DNA from 3 places in the Blautia producta genome. Region 3 is predicted to be linked to each of the others. Evidence: riboswitches for the same ligand, from Rfam matches in the RefSeq annotation. Region 3 holds a riboswitch; each other region holds the start of a gene.
What was found. Region 3 has a riboswitch for ZMP and ZTP ahead of BLCOC_RS23305 (formate--tetrahydrofolate ligase). Riboswitches for the same ligand answer to the same signal wherever they lie in the genome.
Positions count from the first base shown of each region.

Region 1 (7,828 bases), 2.7 Mb from region 3:
AGCCTAAGGTGACATCTGTCAGTTTGTCCAGCCATGCGCGTTTTTCCTCACGTGTGAACACTTCCGGTTTCTCTTTGAAAATTTTTTCCCATGCTCCGTCAGCCAGAACATCCATATATTCCTCACCGATGTAGACATCAATGGCATTGTCTCTGTCAGCGCGGCGGATACCGTCGATAAACGGCAGATCCAGTACCTTCGGGCACTGTCTCAGCCACCAGTTGTCAGCTTTCTGACCTGCCAGACGGGTACAGTGTACACGTGACTGCTGGCCTGCACCGATACCGATCGCCTGTCCGTCTTTTACGAAACAGACTGAGTTTGACTGTGTATATTTCAGTGTGATCAGAGAAATTTTTAAATCCATCAATGCGTTTGCCGGAATCTCTTTATTCTCTGTCACAACATTGGAAAGCAGTTCATCGTCAATAGAAAGCTCCTGTCTTCCCTGCTCAAATGTGATGCCGAATACCTCTTTATGCTCCAACGGAGCCGGCTGATAATCCGGATCGATCTTGATCACATTGTAGTTGCCGTTTTTCTTCTGTTTCAGGATTTCCAGTGCCTCATCTGTATATCCGGGAGCGATAACACCGTCGGAAACCTCTCTCTTGATCAGCATCGCTGTATCTTTATCACATACATCAGACAGGGAAATAAAATCACCGAAAGAAGACATTCTGTCAGCGCCCCTTGCCCTGGCATAGGCACATGCCAATGGTGATAATTCACCCATATCATCTACCCAGTAAATCTTTTTCAGTACATCTGACATGGGAAGTCCAACTGCAGCACCTGCCGGTGACACATGTTTAAAGGATGTGGCGGCCGGAAGTCCTGTGGCCTTTTTCAGCTCTTTCACAAGCTGCCAGCCATTAAAAGCATCCAGGAAATTAATATATCCCGGCTTGCCGCTCAGAACTTCAATAGGAAGCTCGCTGCCGTCAGCCACATAGATTCTGGAAGGTTTCTGGTTCGGATTACATCCGTACTTTAACGCTAATTCTTTCATTTTCCCATTCTCCTTTATGCTTTTCAATTATTTATTTTTATTTACGATCCTTGTCTCATACTTACCGGTTGCAATATCAATAAAACGGACAAACAGAGACACTTTGTTGTCTTCATTCAGGCTCTCCCAAACATTCTCAGCAAATGCATCAATATCATTGGGAATTCCCACCAGCTTTGGTTCTCCTTCAAAGCTTGGCAGCGGATTGCCGTCATGCATATAAGTGTGTATAAAATGTCCCTCCCCGGCTGCCGGGTTCTCATAAGTAAATGTATAACGGCAGCAGCTCTCGGGATTGCCGTTATTACTCTTCAAAATGGACATAGCATAATGGTATATGCCGGCTTCCACCTGCATAATACCAGAAATCCTTGGTGTGTAATTGGGGCCGTCCGGCTCAAATTCACGCGTTCTCAGGGACTGCTCAAAAGTGATGCCCTTTTCCATTCCTTCATAGACAGTATCTGTCTGGTCACCGTTGGTCACGATCGTCTTATTGCCGATCACACGCACCGGTGCATATATGATCAAACTGGGATCAGTCAGCTTAGACGGGTCAAATGCCTGGGTGCGGATACCCTCTCCCTCTTCCACGAACACACGGTTCCTGCTGTTCTCACTTCTGCCCATGATAAAATATGCAGTAACTGCCTTTGTTCCATCCTCAGACTTACCAATAACAATTCCCCTGCCAGGGTACGCATTTTCTCTCAATTCATTTTCAAGTGATAACATTTTCATGAATTCCTTCTCCTTCTCATTTTGACCATGATCATCAGCTGCCAATCCATCGGCAACTTTACCGTAATAAATGTAACGTAACTGTTCACTACCTTCGCAATTACAATAAAACAACAAAAAAAGCCCACACTCTGAACATACTTGCCCAGACGGTCGGCTTCCTACGCTTATACTCCCTGTGGTTCATTCCACTTCCGTCAGTCATATAAGCAATTTAAACATTATCATGTAATCTTTCTCTTGTCAACGCTTTTTTGACATTTTTCATCAAAAAATAAATTGCAAAAAAATCACCGGCTTATTCATACGGCCCTAGTAACGTCTCTTGAGTATTTTAAACTAAGCATCAGAACCGACGGCAGACTTCAGAAACAGCATAATAAATCAGCCCTCCAGGTGTCCGCCGCGGTGATCAGTCTGACACTACAAGATCACAGCACCGGCATAATCGGTGTTGTTCACCCTTCACATACCTGAAAAATGTAAAACTTCAAATAATAAGATTCCTCTGCCGCCCAAAGAATGGGATGATCTGCTGCCTGTGTCCGATATTCCACCTGCCGCAGTCTCTTGTGCACATTCCTGGCCGCCTGCCCAATGGTCTGAGTAAACATCTCATAGGACATAAAATGTGAGCAGGAACAAGTGGCCAAAAATCCTCCGTCCTTCACCAGCTTCATAGCCCGCAGATTGATCTCCCGATAGCCCTTCACTGCGTTCTTAACAGAATTCCGGGATTTGGTAAATGCCGGCGGATCAAGTATCACAACATCGAACTTCTCCCCCTCTTCTTCCAGTCTGGGAAGCAGTTCAAACACATCTTCACACACGAATTTCACAGTACCTGACAGGCCGTTCAGCTTGGCATTTTCCCTAGCCTGCTCCACCGCAAGCTGGGAAGCGTCCACGCCCAGCACACTCTTTGCTCCCGCGACCCCCGCGTTCAGCGCAAATGATCCTGTATGTGTAAAACAATCCAGTACCTTTGCATCCCTGCATAATTTCTGGATGGCCAGCCTGTTATATTTCTGGTCCAGGAAAAATCCGGTCTTCTGGCCGTCCTCCACATCTACCAGATATCTCACTCCATTTTCACAGATCTCCACCTTGGTATCGAAAGGCTCCCCAATAAACCCTTTAAAAGGCTCCATGCCTTCCTGCCTTCTCACCTTGGCATCGCTCCGCTCGTAAACACCGCGTATCATCACACCGTCCTGTGCCATCTCTTCCTTCAAAAGCTCCAGAATCTTCATTTTCATCCTGTCAATTCCAAGAGCCAGTGACTGCACGACTAAAACATCGGAAAATTTGTCCACAACAAGTCCCGGCAGAAAGTCTGCCTCACCGAAGATCACACGGCAGCTGCTGGTGTCCACTGTCTTTTTCCTGTACTCCCAGGCATCTCTGACCCGTTTTCTCAGAAACCCCTCATCAATCTCCTGCTCTGACTTTCTTGTCATCATACGGATCCTGATCTTGGAGTTGGTATTGATAAACCCTCTTCCCAGGGGATATCCGTCAAAATCGTGGACCATCACCATATCTCCGTTCTCAAAGCTTCCCAGGATACTGGCCACTTCATTGTCATATATCCAGGGGCCTCCAGCTTTCAGGGAACGGCCCTCTCCTTTTTTCAGTGTCGCAATTGCCAGACTCATGTGTCTTCCTCCATTTTTCTATTTTTTCTGTCCCAGCAAAATATAAGCGATTCCGCAGAACAGCCCTCCTACCGGGAATAATACCCAACTGATCTGCCAGGCATTCTGTAAAAAACTCCAGAGCAGATAAACCGCTGTTGTCACGATTATGATACAGGCAGACCATTTTGCTGCCAACGGCATATGGCTTTCCTCGTCCAGTATACGCTGCTGCTCCGGGGTCAGACGCTCACGGTACAGCGGATCATGCTCTTTGTTGTACTCCTCTATATTATACTTGCTTTTTTCCATGCCGGAGTGGACCAGAAGCATCACACCCGCGCTGATAAGCAGGAGCATTAAGAAGCTGTAGAAAGCAGATGCCTCCACTCCCGCAGGGGCGGGCAGGAACTTCTGCAGTTCATCCACTACTATGCTCATCAGAACGATTCCGATCCCCGCCGCTATCTTAATGGGAAAACTGCGGTCAAATGACTCCTTCTCCTCCTCTGTGTAAAAGGGCAGTATATAAGGATGTCTTTTTGTAAAATCACTGTGCCGGATTCCCGCCACTACAAAAGTCAAAACCGCCACAATGAGAAACGGGAACATGACAATATCCTGCAGCGCTTTCCAAAGTCCATTCATTCCTTCCAGGAGAGTGGAAAAAGCTCCTCCTAGAATCAGAATTCCCACACCGGCTGTGACAGCCTTTCCAAATCTTTTCATATGTTCTTCATATTGGGCGGAATCCTCCACAACTTCTGCCTGGGCGTCTTTGCGCAGCAGAGTGTCCATACTGCAGGAAAACATATCACAGAGCTGCATGATCTTTTCCATCTCCGGATAGGATGGCCTGCCTCCCATTTAGAAATCGTCTGTCTGGACACCTCCATCCTCTCCGCAAGCTGTTCCTGTGTGATTTCCTCCCGCTTCCTGTAATACTGTAAATTTTCTCCAAAGCTCATAATGATTTCCTCCATTTCTCATATCTGATCTTGGAATCATTATAGAATTGCATCCATGTAAACTCTACCAATTTCCTGTTGCTTTTGAGGAAATCCATGTAAACTTACGGTTGCACCCCGCTGTTTAAGCGGGTTTTCACATTTTTCCACTGGGGATAGAACGCATCCATATATCCATAAAAAATTTTGTTGTGTCCTCTCTCCAAAAGATGGACCAATTCATGGGTAACCACATATTCCAGACATTCCCTGGGGTATTCACCCAGCCAGACATTAAGCCATATCCTCTTTTTTTCCACATTGCAGGTTCCCCATCTTGTCTTCATATCCCGCAGACGCCACTCCTCTGCATGGACGCCGGTCTTCTGTTCACATTCCTGTATGACCTGGGGAAGGATTTTTTCCAGACGCTTTCTACACTCCTGCTTTTTCTCCTCACGCTCCCCGCCTTTATATAGCTCCCAGGGGGGCTGGCTCTGCCCCGTTCCCTGCCGCTTTTCTTCTATCCAATCCATTCTCTCCAGGATAAATCTTCTGATATCCCGCTCCGGCATTCTAAGAGGTGCGGATACCCGGACGCTTCCGTCCCCGCCCACACGCAGATACATGTTGCGGATCGCTTTTTTGGTCACCTGGATATCAAGGCCGTTCTCCGTCAGATAATACGTCTTTGTCATCTTTGTCCGTTTTCCGGAAGTCTTTACCACGCCAGGACCTCCGGTCCGTTCTCTGTCACCAGCACCATGATTTCCCACTGAGCAGAGGGCAGCCCGTCTTCTGTATAGACCGTCCAGCCGTCATCCTCGTCAATGAAGATTTCACTTGCCCCCATATTCACCATTGGCTCTATGGTAAACATCAGTCCCGGCGCCATCACCATTCCTGTTCCGGCTCTGCCAATATACCCCACCCAGGGATCTTCATGGAACTCCAGGCCAATACCGTGGCCTCCGATCTCCTTCACCACACTGTATCCGTTTTTCTGCGCATGCTCATGGACTGCCTGACTCATATCACCCAAAAATCCCCAGGGCTTTACCTGTTCCAGACCTTTCTCCACACATTCCTTTGTAACTTGCACAAGACGCTCTTTTTCCTGCCCCACGTCGCCGATGCAGAACATCCTGGAGGAATCAGAGTAATACCCGTTCAGGATCGTGGAAACATCCACATTGATAATATCTCCCTCCATGAGTACGATCTCCTCCGACGGAATGCCATGGCAGACCTGGTTATTGATGGATGTGCAGACACTGTTCGGGAACCCTTCATAATTGAGCGGTGCCGGCACTGCTCCTGCTTTTGTAGTGATATCATATACCCAGCGGTCAATTTCTGCTGTGCATATGCCCTCTTTGATATGTTCTGCAACGTAATCCAGTATGGCCACATTGATTTCCGCGCTTTTTTTGATCCCTGCGATCTGTTCCGCAGTCTTTATGATCCCGCGCTTTGGAACGATCCGTCCCTGAGCCTGCAGATGGTTCAGTTTATCATCAAACGGTCCATGGCATTTTTTATATTTTTTTCCGCTGCCGCACCAGCACGCGTCATTTCTTCCTAAATGATTCAATTGTTTTACTTCCTTTCCCGAAAAATCTCCCTCAATTTTTCTGTAACAGCCATAGCCAGCGCTCTGTGCCCCTCCGGATCCAGATGGACAGAATCCTCTAAACATGGCATTGTCACTTTGGCCGCATCCAAAAAGACACAGCCCTGCCGCGCAGCGGCCTCTCTGTAATAGCAGGCCAGCTCGCCTGACATCTTCACTGCCCGTTCACCGCCAAACATAGGTGCGCATCTGTGATGTACGATCTCTTCCCTGATCCTCAAAGGTGAGATCAGCAGGATCTCCGGTATGGTTTCCTGGTTTTCCCGAAAATACATCTTTATGGTTTTCACCAGGGTCTCTGCGCCTGCTGCCACATCAGCGGCAGTCAAGGAAAATCTCTGTTTCATATCATTGGTGCCCAGCATCAGCACCACCACATCCAAAGGGCTGTGGCTTTCCAGACAGGGAATCAGGTATTTCAGACCGTTTTTCATCCCTTCAACAGGATCATCCCAGACTGTTGTCCTTCCATTCTGCCCTTCCTCTATGATCCGTATCTGTTCCTCCTTCAGGGCCTCCTGTACCAGACTGGTCCAGCGCACGCCCCAAGGGAAGCGATTTCCGGTCACACCGTCATATCCATGGGTATTGGAATCCCCGTAGCATAATACATTCTTCATCTCTTATTTCTCCATTGCCTCATATTCTTCTCTTGTAATGCAAAAGAGATCATGCGGCATATCAATTCCATAGTAATGCTTTACAAAGGAACCTCTTATCTTCATGCCGTTTCTCTTTGCCACATTCCGGGATGCCGTATTGTTATCCCTGATAATGGAATAGACTTCCCCGGCATTTAAGATCTCAAAGGCGTAATCTCTGCAGGCCGCTGCCGCCTCCGCAGCATAGCCCTGATGCCAGAATTCTTTACAGAACAAATATCCGACCTCCAACACCTGTTCTCCTCTGCAGTCCTGCATCGTAAGACCGCACTGGCCGATAAATTCCCCTGTCTCTTTTAAGATAACTGCCCACAGGCCGAAACCATACTGCCTGTAACGGTCAAGCTGCCTCTCCAGCCACTCCTTTGCCTCTCGATCGGAAAATGCATGGGCATAGGCATACATAACTTCCGGATCCTGCAGCATTTTATTCAGGGAATCCTGATCTTCCCTGCGCATTTTTCTCAGCATAAGACGTTTTGTCTCAAGCACAGCCTTTTCCATCATCCTGTCTCCTTCTGATATGCGATCCTCTGTGTTCCGTCTTTCATATATACAATACCGCAGCGTATGAAACCGTTTTTCTCAAATACTCTCTGCATGGGTATATTATCCTGGTGTGTATCTCCCCGCATGTTGTCACACCGGGCCAGACACCACTGTACGCAAAAGGATGCCACGCCCTTTTTTCTTCCGGCAGAAGCTATTCTGTGCAGGAATCCGTAAGGCTTATCGTTCAGCCAGCACCCCTGCTCTATCCTTTGGTAATTGGGCTCTTCTCCCACATCAAACATGAAAACGCCTTCCATCCCGTCCAAAGACTCACAGATATATAAAACACCGCGGTTTACATCTGTCTCCACATCTTCCCGCGCCGGGTAGCCGTTTACCCACTGTCCGGGATTTCCGTTCTCAGCCATGAACCTTCTTGCCCGTTCATAAAGGGACAAGGCTTCTTCTATATCCTTTTCCTCAGCTCTGCGAATATATAATCCTGTTTTCATCTCCGTATACTCCTCCCCGGTACTGTGCTCTGCGGCTGTGATCCGCCTCTGTTGTATCTCCGCAAAAAGACTATGCACAGTATACCACGGTTTATTCTGTTTTTCCATATGACCCACAGGATTTATAAAGGATCCTATTGTACGAAACCAATATAATTATCTGATAACATAAGAATTTTCAATCATTTTTAC
Region 1 is NZ_CP136422.1:1,808,263-1,816,090, reverse strand. Features, by position in the region: gene BLCOC_RS07950 (phosphoribosylaminoimidazolecarboxamide formyltransferase) at 1-1,012, opposite strand, end outside; gene BLCOC_RS07945 (IMP cyclohydrolase) at 1,040-1,753, opposite strand; ZMP/ZTP riboswitch at 1,890-1,968, opposite strand; gene BLCOC_RS07940 (class I SAM-dependent rRNA methyltransferase) at 2,212-3,411, opposite strand; gene BLCOC_RS07935 (hypothetical protein) at 3,430-4,257, opposite strand; partial or broken gene BLCOC_RS27740 (helix-turn-helix domain-containing protein) at 4,287-4,358, opposite strand; gene BLCOC_RS07925 (M48 family metallopeptidase) at 4,463-5,065, opposite strand; gene BLCOC_RS07920 (methionyl aminopeptidase) at 5,059-5,931, opposite strand; gene BLCOC_RS07915 (SGNH/GDSL hydrolase family protein) at 5,937-6,590, opposite strand; gene BLCOC_RS07910 (GNAT family N-acetyltransferase) at 6,594-7,136, opposite strand; gene BLCOC_RS07905 (GNAT family N-acetyltransferase) at 7,136-7,636, opposite strand.
Region 1: another riboswitch for ZMP and ZTP. It lies ahead of BLCOC_RS07945 (IMP cyclohydrolase); the one in region 3 lies ahead of BLCOC_RS23305 (formate--tetrahydrofolate ligase).

Region 2 (7,828 bases), 2.3 Mb from region 3:
GACGCGGATGTGATATCCCGGGACACCCTAAAGGAAATCTGTCAGGCTGTATCCATTCCTGTTGTGGCGATCGGAGGGATCAGGAGAGACAATATGATGCAGCTCACCGGAAGCGGAGCCGCAGGGGTATCTGTCATATCCGGTATTTACGGGCAGCCGGATATCAGAAAAGCCTGTGAAGAACTGCTGGTGCTGGCAAGGGAGATGACAGAAAAATGAGAGAGATAAAAGGGATCATATTTGACGCGGACGGCACGCTCTTTGACTCTATGGGATTATGGGATCAGGCAGGGGAGATATATCTGCGGAGAAAGGGAATCCGGCCCGGAAAAGACATCCGTGAGAGGCTGGAAACCATGACAATGGAAGAGTCCGCGGCATATTTTCGCAGCAGTTACGGGATTGAACTTGAACAGGAAGATATCATTAAAGAGATCAATTCTATGATATTCGACTGCTATGAGAAGGAAATCCGGATAAAGCCGGGGCTTCTGCCGGTATTGGAGGGTTTAAAGAGACGCAGTGTCAGGATGTGCATCGCCACTTCAACGGAGAGACCACTGATAGAAGCAGCGCTTAGGCATAATGGGATCAACTGGTATTTTGATGGGATACTTACCTGTACAGAAGCAGGAGCCGGCAAAAGATATCCGCGTATTTACCAGATGGCAATGAAACTTTTAGATACAAAAAAAGAAGAGACTTTGGTGGTGGAAGATGCATATTTTGCGGCAGAAACCGCGAAAAAAGCCGGATTTTTATTGGCAGTCATACGTGATTTTTATTCGGAAAAAGACAGAGATAAACTGCTTAAACTGGCAGATATTTACCTTGAAAGTTGGGAAGATTGGGAGCGGAAAACATGAAAAAAGTATTGGCGATTGCCGGTTCGGACTGCAGCGGAGGTGCTGGGATACAGGCAGATATTAAAACAATAACTGTTCATAAAATGTATGCAATGAGTGTGATCACAGCGCTGACGGCGCAGAATACAACAGGTGTATATGGAATCCGGGAAGCAGACGCAGAATTTGTGGGAGATCAGATGGACTGTATCTTCACAGACATACGTCCTGACGCAGTAAAGATCGGTATGGTACCCAATGAAAAAATCATTCGGGTGATCGCTGAAAAACTGAGGAGATATCAGGCAGAAGATGTGGTTTTAGACCCGGTGATGATATCAACAAGCGGCAGCAGACTTATGTCCGAGGATGCAGCAGAGGCATTGAAAGAGGAGCTTTTCCCTCTGGCAGCAGTGGTGACACCAAATCTTATGGAAGCGGCTGCGCTCTGTGGATTTTCTGTCTCTGTCCGGCAGGAAATGGAAGGCGCAGCAGAAAAAATAGCAAAATACGGTTCCGGTGCGGTCCTTTTAAAAGGCGGGCATCTGGCAGAAGGAGCAGATGATCTCCTGTACGAGAAGGGAAAATATACCTGGTTTTCTTCAAAGAGGATAGAAAATCCTAACACACACGGAACAGGATGTACCCTGTCCTCAGCCATTGCCTGCAGTCTTGCCGCTGGATATTCTCTGGAAAGAGGAATCAGGAATGCTAAAAAGTATCTGACCGGTGCGCTGCAGGACGGACTTGATCTGGGGCATGGCAGAGGTCCCTTGAATCATATGTACAGATTACCACCTTTTGCCAATGGTTATCCGTTTCGGTAATATGTAATTATTTCTGAGGCCATACATAGCTGCTGTTCACAGAACTGTGCTTTTTTGAGGGCTGTGAACAGTACCAATGTATACTAAAAAGAACATAAAATTCCATTCCTTTTATTGACAATCCTTAAAAAAATGCTTTATACTACAAGTGTTATATGACTGACGGAAGTGGAATGAACCACAGGGAGTATAACATTGATTTAGCCGACCGTCTGGGCAGAAGCTGTCTGGAGAGGACCGGCTTTTTTTAATGAATCCGGTCACATTACAGGACAGTTTCCGACACAATTATTGTCTTAGAAGGAGGACTTGCAAAGATGAATAACTTCAAACAATGGGATGGATTTAAAGGTAGAATCTGGAAAGAAGAAGTCAACACACGTGACTTTATCCAGCATAACTATGTACCCTATGAAGGGGATCAGGAGTTCCTGGAAGGACCTACCGAAGCCACGGAAAAACTCTGGTCTGCACTTTCAAAACTGCAGAAAGAGGAGCGTGCGAAAGGCGGCGTTCTGGATATGGATACTGAAATTGTATCCTCACTGACTTCCCATGGGCCGGGCTACATCAGTGAAGAATTAAAAGACCTGGAAAAGGTGGTAGGATTACAGACCGATAAGCCGCTGAAGAGAGCATTTATGCCTTTTGGCGGTATCAAAATGGCAGAGGATTCCTGTACATCCAATGGCTACACACCTGCTCCGGAACTTCATAAAATCTTTACAGAATATCACAAAACGCACAATCAGGGTGTTTTCGATGCCTACACACCGGAGATGAAAAAAGCCCGTCATAACAAAATTATCACAGGACTTCCGGATACCTACGGCCGTGGCCGTATTGTGGGCGATTACAGGAGAGTGGCTCTCTACGGAATTGATTTCCTGATGGAAAAGAAAAAAGAAGATTACGATAACTGCGGCTGCGGTATCATGACAGATGAGATCATTCGTCAGAGAGAAGAGATCAGCATGCAGTACAGAGCTTTGGCCGATATGAAGAAGATGGCTGAGAGCTACGGATATGATATTTCCAAACCGGCTGTGGATGCCAAGGAAGCCGTTCAGTGGCTGTATTTTGGATACCTGGCTGCTATCAAGACACAGAATGGCGCTGCCATGAGTGTTGGCCGTGTGGGAACTTTCCTGGATATTTATATTCAGAGGGATCTGGAAAACGGCACTTTGACAGAAAAAGAGGCACAGGAGCTGGTTGACCACTTTATCATGAAACTGAGAATGGTCAAATTCGCCCGTGTACCTTCTTACAATCAGTTGTTCTCCGGAGACCCGGTATGGGCTACTGTGGAGGTGGCCGGTATGGGACAGGATGGCCGTTCCATGGTGACAAAGACAGACTACAGGATTCTCCACACACTAGAGAACATGGGACCGGCTCCGGAACCGAATCTGACTGTTCTTTACTCCTCAAGGCTGCCTGAGAACTTTAAGAAATATGCTGCGTATATCTCTGTTGAGACCAGCTCCATTCAGTATGAAAATGACGATGTGATGCGCCCTGTATGGGGAGATGACTATTCCATCTGCTGCTGTGTATCAGCTACCCAGACAGGAAAAGAGATGCAGTTCTTCGGAGCACGCGCAAACCTGGCAAAATGTCTCTTATACGCAGTCAACGGCGGTATGGATGAAAAATCAAGAGTGCAGGTGGGACCTGAGTATAAACCCATTACCTCCGAGTATCTGGAGTACGATGAGCTTGTCCGTAAATATGAGATCATGATGGACTGGCTGGCAGGACTGTATGTAAATACCCTTAATCTGATACAGTACATGCACGACAAATATTACTATGAGGCTGCGGAGATGGCACTGATAGACACAGATGTCCGCAGAACTTTCGCAACAGGAATCGCAGGATTTTCCCATGTGGTGGATTCCTTGTCTGCTGTAAAATATGCCAAAGTGAAGGTTATAAGGGATGAAGAAGGCATGGCAGTGGATTTTGAGACAGAAGGTGATTTCCCGCGTTATGGAAATGACGATGACAGAGCCGATGATATTGCAGTATGGCTGCTCCACACGTTCCTGGAAAAACTGAAAAGATATCCGACTTACCGCAATTCAGAGCCTACAACCTCAATCCTGACCATTACATCCAATGTGGTTTACGGAAAAGCGACAGGTGCGCTGCCGGACGGCAGAAAAGCAGGGGAACCTCTTTCACCGGGAGCAAACCCAAGCTACGGCGCAGAGAAAAACGGTCTTCTGGCTTCCCTGAACTCCGTTGCGAAGCTTCCGTATGAGTGGGCACTTGACGGAATCTCCAATACACAGACCATTAATCCCGGTGCCATCGGACATTCCGAGGAAGAGAGAATCAACAATCTGGTGCACATCCTGGATGGATATTTTGATCAGGGTGCACATCACTTAAATGTAAATGTATTCGGCATAGAAAAGCTGGTGGATGCCATGGAACATCCGGAAAAAGAAGAGTATGCAAACTTTACCATCCGTGTATCCGGTTATGCGGTAAAATTCATTGATCTGACACGCGAGCAGCAGTTGGATGTGATCGCTCGTTCTGCACATGAGCGCATATAGTTCCAGAAAAGGCTCCATCCATTCTATAGAAAGCTTCGGCTCTGTGGACGGACCCGGTGTCCGGTTTGTGATTTTTCTGCAGGGCTGCAGAATGCGCTGCCAGTTCTGCCACAACCCTGATACCTGGAGCACCAGCTCCATGGATATGATGTCAGCCGATGAGCTTTTAAGCCAGGCTCTGCGTTATAAGGCATACTGGGGAGACAAAGGAGGAATCACCGTCAGCGGCGGTGAGCCTCTGCTCCAGATGGATTTCTTACTGGAGCTGTTTACTAAGGCAAAGGAGAATGGAGTGCATACAGTTTTGGATACTTCGGGCAATCCATTTTCCAGACATGACCCGTTTTTTCATAAATTCAACCGCCTTATGGAAGTTACAGATCTGCTGCTCCTTGATATAAAGCAGATTGACAGTAAAAAACACAAAATTCTGACAGGATGCGGAAATGAAAACATTCTTGATATGGCCAAGTATCTGGCTGAAATCAGGAAGCCTGTATGGATCCGCCACGTTCTCGTACCGGAACGGAACGATTATGACGAAGACCTTATGAAACTGGATGCATTTGTTAAAGGCCTGGGCAATGTACAGCGCTTTGAGGTGCTGCCATATCACACACTGGGAATTTTCAAATGGCAGGATATGCGTATCCCGTATCCCCTGCAGGGAATCGAACCTCCCACAAAAGAGCGGGTGGAGAACGCGAACAGACTACTTCATACAAATGAATATACAGGTTATTTGAACGCATAGACTGTGCGGCAGCAGAAATACGAAAAACTTCTGCTGCCGTTTTGCGTTTTGGACAGTCAGTGCAAATATTGCAATCCGCCGTTGAGTTTATTGCGGTTTTGTGCTATCATTAGAAACTGGCGCAGAACTTTGCAGGCGTCGGTAATTTTAAGCAGAGAAAGTAATGGGTTCTGCTGCGGAAGGGAGTTGTGTTAATGATACTTGATGTGATTTCAGATGCTTTGCTGGATACGGCGAAGCTGATCCCTTTCCTGTTCCTGACCTATCTGGTCATGGAATATCTGGAACACAAGACAAAGAATAAATCAAAACAGATCATGCAGAAGTCAGGGCATTTAGGCCCTCTTATAGGCGGCGTTGCAGGTGCGTTTCCTCAGTGCGGGTTTTCTGCCGCTGCGGCAAGCCTCTATTCCGGCGGAGTTATATCCGCGGGTACCCTGTTGGCCATTTTTCTCTCCACCTCTGATGAGATGATTCCTATCTTTATCTCCGAATCTGTAGCTTTGGGAACAATTTTGCGGATCCTGGGACTGAAAATAGTGTTGGGAGCTGTCTCTGGTTTTGTCATAGATATATTATGGCGCTTCAGCAGCAGGAAGAGAAGAGAACGGGAGGAACACAGGCATATACACAGGGAACACCATGAGAAAGATATCCACGATCTGTGTGAATCCGAACATTGCCACTGTGAGAACGGGAGCATTATCAAATCTGCTTTTCTGCACACCCTGCAGATCACCGTTTTTATATTTTTAGTATCTCTGGCTATTGGATTCTGCGTGGAGCTGGTTGGAAGTGATAATATCGGATATTTTATCAGCAGCAAGCCCTTTATCGGAGTATTTTTGGCGGCATTGGTCGGCCTTATTCCAAACTGCGCGTCCTCCGTTGTTATAACTCAGCTCTATCTCACAGGCATTCTGGGAGCCGGGCAGATGATGGCGGGACTATTGGTAGGAGCCGGTGTGGGTATCCTGGTACTTTGCAGAACCAATAAGGGAATGAAAGAAAATCTGGGACTCATTGGGATTCTTTACGGAACAGGCGTGTTCTGGGGAATTCTGATAGAAGTGTTGGGAATTGTTCTTTGATAAAAAGAATCTGGTTTGCGGACAGTGGAAAGCTGGCATTTCTGTGTGAAATGCCAGCTTTTTTGTCAGTGACAAGGCTTCTGAGAAGATGACAGTGTTCGTTATATAATCTGTATTCGGTATGCAGCGGTCTGAGGCGGTATGCTGGCTGTCTGGAAGTCTGCATGGGTGATCCTGACCATCTGCCCGGGGCGGAGCGCACGCAGGGGGATAGGGTTTCCGAAACGGTTTAATATAACGGTGTCATCTGAAATTGTATATCGTATCTGGCTGTTGATATCATCCGGATTTCCTGTGATCAGGAATCTGTTTCGAGGGTCAACGGACGCGATCCTTCCATCTGTGGTGTTGTTCTGCGGGCGTGGATTTCTTTTGACAATAATGAGAAAAGCATTTGCCTGGGGAGGTATGCTCCTGGTCATTCGGGAAGAGAATACAGCATTTATCCACATGCCTTTTCTGAGCTGACATGCGTTGATGCGCCTGCCGAACATATTCAGAATAACTGTATTTCTGCCTGTATTCAGACGTAAGGTCTGTATAGAGGTGACTTGATCAGCATCGCGAACAGCATAAGAAATCAGAATATGTCCGACAGAATTGTCATAACAAAAAACTTCTTCCACCAGGGCATTGTCAATGCGCATGATATTACCCTGCTGAATGATCGTACCACGTGGGTCATTACTCATAATATGTGTACCTGAACATTATTTGTTGGTCTTATTATATGCGGACTTTTAAAAAATGCCAGTGTATCTTTGGGTTATTGGGGGGAATAAAGAAAAATTTTGGTTTAAAGAATTGTTTAAGTGTAAGATTTTATATAAACGATCTGTATAAATGATACGTTTGAGTTTAACTGTAAATTTAGGTTGAGCCAGCAAGGAATAATAAGATAAACCCCGCCGACTTAGCTGTAATGATTAATCATAGCTCTGACTAATTAATATACAGGTTCTCAATACCTGCTTCAACGGTTCAGTACCCTCACAGTTATAAGCAAAAATCCATGCAGAATTGCTTTTGACCATGGATTTTTGCCTGGCTGATGAGCGTTTTTACTTTTCACAGGGGAGCACAGTAAATGTACAGACCTGCGGAACAGTTATTTCCTGTCACCGAGGATTACAGGTATTAAGAAAATAGTGAAATGATTATTCTGGTTTAAGCTGCACACACATTAACGGCCTGCATACCGCGGTTTCCTCTTGTTAAATCATAAGTTACGCTCTGACCGTCTTCAAGAGATTTGTAGCCGTCACAACTGATTCCTGAGAAATGTACGAATACATCAGATCCGTCTTCTCCTGTGATAAATCCAAATCCTTTTTCTGAGTTAAACCATTTTACTGTACCTTTATTCATGAAAGATACCTCCTAATTTTTATATGCATTTTACAAAACAAAAAAAGCATATAGCAGTAAATCATTAATAAAAGAATGACTTACGGATATATGCGAAATCAAGGCTTTATCAAAACACTTCCTGTATCCTATCACATGAAATTCAGAATGTCAAGAAGAAATTGAAAATTTTTGTTGTGGTAAAATTTACAATAATAAAGTAAAATCGATTATAAGGGGAAATCGGCTATAAGGGATAATTTTAACAGGAGAGGGGAATGAGCTTGTAAAATAATGAAAAAATCGTTATACTACATACTTGCAGGAGCTCTAAAATGTGAGGGTTCTCACTGTGCAGCGATGTTCTTTTAGTTAGTGAACTGTTGCGAAGTGA
Region 2 is NZ_CP136422.1:2,885,248-2,893,075, forward strand. Features, by position in the region: gene thiE (thiamine phosphate synthase) at 1-219, shown strand, start outside; gene BLCOC_RS12795 (HAD family hydrolase) at 216-866, shown strand; gene thiD (bifunctional hydroxymethylpyrimidine kinase/phosphomethylpyrimidine kinase) at 863-1,672, shown strand; ZMP/ZTP riboswitch at 1,818-1,897, shown strand; gene pflB (formate C-acetyltransferase) at 1,990-4,242, shown strand; gene pflA (pyruvate formate-lyase-activating protein) at 4,229-4,996, shown strand; gene BLCOC_RS12815 (putative manganese transporter) at 5,191-6,087, shown strand; gene BLCOC_RS12820 (hypothetical protein) at 6,189-6,779, opposite strand; gene BLCOC_RS12825 (cold-shock protein) at 7,255-7,455, opposite strand.
Region 2: another riboswitch for ZMP and ZTP. It lies ahead of pflB (formate C-acetyltransferase); the one in region 3 lies ahead of BLCOC_RS23305 (formate--tetrahydrofolate ligase).

Region 3 (7,828 bases):
CATGAAGTTTATCTTGCCTTTTGCCGCATTACAGACTGCACTGAATTCATCAAAATACATACTTTTTCCCCCGCTTCTATAGCTAAATTATGTATACAAAATTCAGGTACGGCAAAGCCGTACCTGAACTTCTCTATATTCAGTTTTCAAAATGGATTTTTTAGAACAGACCGGAAATCTTTCCTGTCTCGTCAACATCGATCCTCTCTGCAGCCGGAACTTTAGGCAGACCTGGCATGGTCATGATTTCTCCGGTAAGAGCAACAATGAAACCTGCACCTGCGGAAATCTTCAGGTTACGAACGGTTACTTCAAAGTCTTTCGGTGCACCCAGTTTTGTCTGATCATCGGTCAGACTGTACTGTGTCTTAGCCACACAGATTGGGCAGTTTCCATATCCAAGAGCTTCCAGCTGAGCAGCCTGTTTCTGAGCGTTTGCTGTAAGAACAGCCTTCTTGCCGCCGTAGATCTTCTGAACGATCTGGTTTAACTTATCCTCAATGCTTCCTTCCAGTTCATAGGAGAATGTAAAGTCATTGGGTTCTTCCACAAGACGTATAACTTCCTTAGCCAGTGCAGCACCGCCTTCGCCGCCTTTTGCCCAAACCTCGGAAAGTGCAACATTTACGCCCAGTTCTTTACATTTAGCTTCTACCAGGTCAAGCTCTGCCTTGGTATCTGTCGGGAATGCGTTGATAGCAACAACACACGGAAGCTTGTATACATTTGTGATATTGCTTACATGTTTCAGTAAGTTCGGGAGACCTTTCTCCAGAGCTTCCAGGTTCTCGTTATTTAAATCTGCTTTCGGTACGCCGCCGTTGTATTTCAGGGCACGTACAGTAGCTACGATAACAACTGCGCTCGGTGTCAGGCCTGCCATACGACACTTGATATCCAGGAATTTCTCTGCACCTAAGTCAGCACCGAATCCTGCTTCTGTGATAGCGTAATCGCCTAATTTCAGCGCCATCTTAGTAGCGATCACAGAGTTACATCCATGAGCGATATTAGCGAATGGTCCACCGTGTACGATTGCAGGTACATGCTCCAGAGTCTGAACCAGGTTTGGTTTCAGTGCATCTTTCAGCAGTGCACACATAGCGCCTTCTGCATGTAAGTCATGTGCTGTGATCGGTTTCTGCTCGGAAACCTTGCCATATGTATAACCAACGATGATTCTTCCCAGTCTCTCCTTCAGGTCTGTAATGTCTTTTGCCAGACACAGAACAGCCATGATTTCAGAAGCAACTGTGATATCGTATCCGTCTTCTCTCGGACAGCCGTTTGTCTTTCCGCCCAGACCATCAACTACGAAACGAAGCTGGCGGTCATTCATGTCCACACATCTTCTCCAGGTAATTTTTCTTGGGTCAATATTCAGGTCGTTGCCCTGATAAATATGATTATCCAGCATTGCTGCCAGCAGGTTATTTGCTGCGCCGATCGCGTGGAAGTCACCTGTAAAATGCAGGTTGATGTCTTCCATGGGAACTACCTGTGCATAACCGCCGCCTGCTGCGCCGCCCTTTACACCGAATACCGGTCCCAGGGATGGCTCACGGAGCGCTACCATTACATTTTTTCCTAATTTCTGAAGGCCATCAGCCAGACCTACGGTTGTGGTGGTCTTTCCTTCTCCGGCAGGAGTCGGGTTGATTGCTGTAACCAGAACCAGTTTTCCATTTGGCTTATCAGATTCTTTTAACAGATTGTAGTCAATTTTAGCTTTGTACTTACCGTACTGCTCCAGATATTTGTCATCAATACCTGCTTTTTCTGCAATCTTTGTAATTGGCTCCATTGTGCACTCCTGTGCGATTTCGATGTCTGATTTGAATCCCATGTTAATACCCTCCTTTTCATGGCAATAGTTTTGTTTCTGCATGTATACTGCCACTGTCTATGTATGAACCCTTTGAAAAAAAAGGGCAACATTTGTCAATTACACAATTACAAACGTTGCCCAGACGGTCGGCTCTCACTTACATTTTGACTTCACTGTGGTGCTCCACATTGTAATCCGTCAGAAATCAAAACTATTATTTTGTTATGTCTATAATTTATCACAAATTCCGATTACTGTCAATGCTGTATCATATTAAAAATTCACAACAATATTTCGACAATTTTACTCTATTTTCCGGCGATAAATGATAATACTTCTTCTTTTTTGGGCATAACACGGAGTGCGCCCTTCTTTGTAGTAATAAGAGAGGAGGCACCGTTGGAGAATTCCAGCATTTCATAGAGCTGTTCCTCTGAAAGGCCTTCAATTCCGTGCTCCAGCACATAATTCAGCGCACATGCGCCAAAGGTATCACCTGCTCCTGTAGTCTCGATGGTATTTTCCTGTAAGAACGGCGCATGGAACACTTCTCTGCCCTCGTGGAAGGCAATGCTTCCCTCTTTTCCCATGGTCACGTTCATGAGCTTCAGATCAGGATACTGGGACAGCAGTATATGGGCGCCTTCCTTCACATCCTTTGTGCCGGTCATGAATTCCAGCTCTTCCTCAGAGATTTTCAGCAGATCACATTTTGACAGACCATATGTGATCTGTTCTTTTGCCAGTTCCATGCTGCTCCACAGAGGCGGGCGCAGATTCGGGTCAAAGGAGATCAGAAGCCCTGCTTCTCTTGCAATATCAATAGCTTTGGCAGTTGCTCTGCGCACACCCTCGTGGGTCATGGACAGGGTGCCAAAATGGAATGCCTTTGCTGATCTTATGTATTCTTCGTCGATCTGGTCTACACTCAGCATCATATCCGCACCGGGATTTCTGTAAAACGCGAAGTCCCTGTCCCCATCCTCAAAGGTATGGACAAAGGCCAGCGTTGTATGGACTTCCTGGTCTTCATACAGATGGCTGGTGTCAATCCCCAGACTGTTCAGTGTGTTTCTCAGGGATGTACCAAACTGGTCCTTACCCACAACACCCAGAAAAGACGTCTTTTTCCCAAGGTTGTTCAGCATGGCCAGCACATTACAAGGGGCGCCGCCCGGATTTGCCTCAAAGATAGGGTTTCCCTGTCCGCTCACTCCGTTCTCTGTAAAATCGATCAAAAGCTCGCCCAGGGCGATAACATCAAAATTCTTGTTCATTTATATTCTCCTTGTCCGTTTTATTCTACTGTGAATTATATTCGTTTTGCCTGCTTTACGCAAGTACCGCGGCATAATTATTCATAAAAAATACATTAGATATAGAATTATTCGTGATCTTATGGCCGGTATTCTTAATGAATCGAAAGGTTTTCTTTAGAATTTCTTATAAATTGAGCCTGCAATTTCTTTTAAATTATATGGTGTAATGAGAACGTAAGAATAATGTCGAAATTGAGGTGATTTCCATGAATATATTAAACCAAATATCCGAGTATGCCTCCATCTGCCCGGAAAGAACAGCCATCTGCTGTGACGGCCTGTCTGTTACTTACGGGGAGCTGGAGTTATATTCCGGGCGTCTGGCCCGTTATCTTGGGCAGCAGTGCGGGCAGGACCACTCCCCCATAGCTGTATACGGTCATAAGCACCCCCTGATGCTTGTATCTTTTCTGGCATGTGTCAAATCAGGCAGGGCATACTGCCCCATTGACACCTCTGTGCCGGATTCCCGGGTGGAAATGATCTTAGACGCCCTTGACTCACCAATCCTTTTGACCCTCTCTCCTCTGCACGGAGACTGTAAAAATAAACGTCCCCTTTCCCTCCAGGAAATTGACAGGATCATACATACCGATTTTCCCTCTATGGACATCCGCATGGAAGAAACCAGGCCAGAGCCTATTTTAGGGGAGGATATTTTTTACATCATATTTACTTCGGGAAGCACCGGCACCCCAAAAGGAGTCACGATCACGGAACAAAATCTGAGCAATTTCCTGGATTGGTCCATTACTCTGGGGACACCCACCAACGCCAAAAAGGGGAAGGTATTTCTGAATCAGGCTCCTTTTTCTTTTGATCTGTCCGTCCTGGATCTGTATACATGTCTGGCTGTGGGCGGAACGCTTTGGTGCCTGACAAATGATGTGCAGAAGGATTACCGGAAACTGCTGGATTCCCTGAAAAGATCCGGGGCCTCCATTATGGTTTCCACACCGTCCTTTGCAGACATGTGCCTGTCAGACCCCGGATTTACACAGACGTCCCTGCCGGAACTGGGCCTGTTCCTGTTCTGCGGAGAAACCCTGACAAACCGGACAGCCGTTAAGCTTATGGAGCGTTTTCCCTCTGCCAGGATCATGAACACCTATGGTCCCACCGAATCCACAGTGGCTGTCACCCAGGTAGAGATAACGCCTAAACTGGCTGCCTGTACTTCCCCTCTGCCTGTAGGCAGGCCAAAGCCTGGCACTGCGTTGCAGATCTGCAGTCCTTCGGGCAGCATACTCCCCGAAGGCGAAAAGGGTGAGATCATTATCCTGGGGGACACGGTAAGTCCCGGTTACTATCAGAACCCTTCACAGACACAAAAGCATTTTTTCACATATACAGAGGAGAAAACTGCGGTACAGGGCTACCGCACAGGTGATAAAGGGTATATGAAAGACGGGATGCTCTATTACTGCGGACGCATAGATCTGCAGATTAAGCTGCACGGATACAGAATTGAGCTGGAGGATATTGAAAATAATCTTATCCGCCTTCCACAGATAGAAAAAGCAGCGGTACTCCCCAATATGAGAGACGGGCGTATCAAAAGCATCAGTGCCTATCTGGTCTGCCCCGGCATGACGGCGCCGGAACGCACTTACGCGGAATCCCTAAAAGAGAAACTGCGCGCATTCCTTCCGGAATACATGATACCTAAAAAACTCATATTCATGGACAGACTTCCCATGACCGGAAATGGCAAGGTTGACAGAAAAGCCCTGGGGAGCACAGTTCTTTGAGTTTTTATGAAGGGCTTTCCTTTTTTATCTGTCTCTTTCTCTTCCTGATCCCCGCCGTCATTCTGGGCATCATGGAAAAAAGAATGGGGCATTATACCCTGGCAGTCTCCCTGGTCTTCATTGTCCTGGTCTTCGGCCACAGCCCCCGGCAGTTCCTCTATCTCCTCTTATTTTACGGATGGTCCTACCTGGTTGTGCGGGGATACGCTGCTGTCCGGGGCAAATACGGAAGAAACGAAAAACAGTATTACCTGTTCCTGGCTGCCATGCTGCTGCCTCTTATATTATGTAAATTATCGCCCTTATTTCACATGAACATTTTTGGATTTACCGGCATTTCCTATATGAGTTTCCGCAGCATTCAGATGGTCATAGAGATTTACGACGGGATCATTGAAGAGGTTCCCCTTCTGGAATTTTCGGGATTTCTTCTTTTCTTTCCCTCCATCAGCTCCGGGCCTATTGACAGAAGCCGCCGCTTTCATGATGACTGGGAGCGCATCATACCAAGAGCCAATTACCTGGAAATGCTGGCAGAAGGAATTTTCAAACTTCTTCTGGGCCTGGTCTACAAGCTGGCGTTGGGCACCCAGCTCTACACACTGCTCACCATATGTGAACAGTCCATGGGCCAGCGCGGTGCCCCCTGGTACTTTGCCGCCGGATATGCCTGGCTGTACGGCTTCTATTTGTTCTTTGATTTTGCAGGATATTCCCTTATGGCTGTGGGAACCGCTTATATCCTGGGTGTAAGACTTCCCGACAACTTCCGTGCTCCATTCAGAAGTCTGGACATAAAAGAGTTCTGGGACCGCTGGCACATAACCCTGTCCCACTGGTTCCGTGATTTCCTCTTCACCCGTTTCATTATGAAATGTACAAAGAAGAAATGGTTTTCCAGCCGCCTGAACAGGGCCTGCGCCGGATTCATTGTGAATATGGGTGTTATGGGTCTATGGCACGGTGTCACCCCTTCCTACATACTCTACGGACTCTATCACGGCATCCTGCTTTCAGTCACAGAGGTATACCAGAAAAAATCAGCCTTCTACAAAAAACACAAAAACCAGAAACTATACAAGGCGGCCTCCTGGCTGCTTACCATAAACCTGGTGATATTGGGCTTCTTTATCTTCTCCGGAAAATTCCTGGAGCTGTTAGCTGCCTGATCTCACATATTATTCTATTGCCTCATTATTATATTAGGAGAAAACAAAATGGAAGAAAAAATTTTAGATTTATTAGCAGATATCTGTGAAGATGACATTGTGAAAGAGGATATAAAGACCGAACTTTTCCAGTCCGGACTTCTGGACTCCCTGGGATTTGCCGAGTTCCTGGCCGGCCTTGAGGAAGAGTGCGGGATTGTCATTGCGCCCTCAGAAGTCACCAGAGAAGAAATGGACACACCTGAAAAAATCCTGACCCTTGTAAGGTCTAAAGTCTGATCCAAGATCCCCTCCAGGAAAGGAAGGCACAGGAAACATGAAAAGACTGACTGCATTTTTCACGGCTTTTGTATTGTTCCTTGTCACTGCCGCAGGTATTCATCTGTCTGTACGTGACAAGAAAATCCCGGACTCCCACGCGTTTTCCACCTGGGCCAACGAGACAAAAACACGTTCCCGTGAAACCATAAAACAAAACCTGAATTCGGACAGCCTTCTGGTATTTGGCTCCTCTGAATTCATGCACGGCCAGGACACGCCTTATCATCCATCCGCTATGTTCGCGGACAGCGATTTTGAGCCTATGCTCATTGGTGCCGGCTATTACCAGTCCCTGAGCCATGCCATCGCTCTTAGCGCTGTAGGAGAGGGCCAGAAAAAAGCCGTTCTTTTCCTCTCACCCCAGTGGTTCAGGAAACCCGGTGTCCTGCCACAGGCCTTTGCATCCCGTTTCTCAGAAAATGACTATATGGGCATGCTGCAGAACGAAAACCTTTCAAAAGAGACAAAGCAATACATCATAGACCGCACACACGCTCTCCTGAAAGACGACCCCAAAACCCGGAATCGTTTAAGCAGATATGAGCGCGTATGGGATACCAAAACCGCCACCACAGAGGATACCCTCCTTGCCAACGCATGGCAGGGCTTTCTGAACGAAAAAGAAAGAATAACCGTACCTCTTCTCTTTGACCTCACAGCAAAAAAGACAAACCGTACTGCCGGCAATATATCCATAAACTGGACCAAGTGGTTAGCCAAAGCTGAAAAAGACGGTTCCCGTTATCAGGAAAACCAATTCTATATAGATGAGAAAAACTATAAAAAACTCAAGCCACGCCTTTCCAAAAAGAAAGACAGCAATAAAAAAGCCATCCACGGCTACGGTTCCTCACCAGAGTATGATGATCTCCGCTGTTTCCTGGACGTATGCCGGGATATGGACATCAAGCCTCTACTGGTCATCCTGCCTGTGAACGGCTACTACTACGACTACACCGGATTCCCTCAGACTGCCAGAGAAACCTACTACTCCAACATCCGAAACCTGGCTGACGCCTATAATGCCCAGCTTGCCGATTTCTCTGCCGACGAATATACAAAATACTTCTTTGAAGACCAAGTCCACATTGGACGGAAAGGATGGGTGCTGATCAATGAAAGTCTTTACAACTTTTATAAAGAACCTTAAAAATAACGCCAAAGCGCGCTTCCTTCTCCAGGTGCTCACTTTTTACGCGCTCCTTATGCTCCTCTATCTCTATTTTATGACTGCCAACCTCTCCTCAGCACCGCCCTTTCTCTACTCACAATTTTAAGAAGCCGCCATGCGGCTTCTTGTCCGTACAGCACGTTACTCCCTCTTGATCATCCGATACCCGATACCGATATGGGTCTGGATATACTTAGGCTCTGAAGGCTCTTCCTCGATCTTCTTCCTGAGTGTGGCCATAAACACACGCAGGGAAGGCACATCACTCT
Region 3 is NZ_CP136422.1:5,173,083-5,180,910, forward strand. Features, by position in the region: gene BLCOC_RS23300 (formate/nitrite transporter family protein) at 1-60, opposite strand, end outside; gene BLCOC_RS23305 (formate--tetrahydrofolate ligase) at 161-1,846, opposite strand; ZMP/ZTP riboswitch at 1,958-2,044, opposite strand; gene BLCOC_RS23310 (carbohydrate kinase family protein) at 2,137-3,105, opposite strand; gene dltA (D-alanine--poly(phosphoribitol) ligase subunit DltA) at 3,354-4,898, shown strand; gene dltB (D-alanyl-lipoteichoic acid biosynthesis protein DltB) at 4,895-6,067, shown strand; gene dltC (D-alanine--poly(phosphoribitol) ligase subunit DltC) at 6,116-6,346, shown strand; gene dltD (D-alanyl-lipoteichoic acid biosynthesis protein DltD) at 6,384-7,538, shown strand; gene BLCOC_RS23335 (response regulator) at 7,701-7,828, opposite strand, start outside.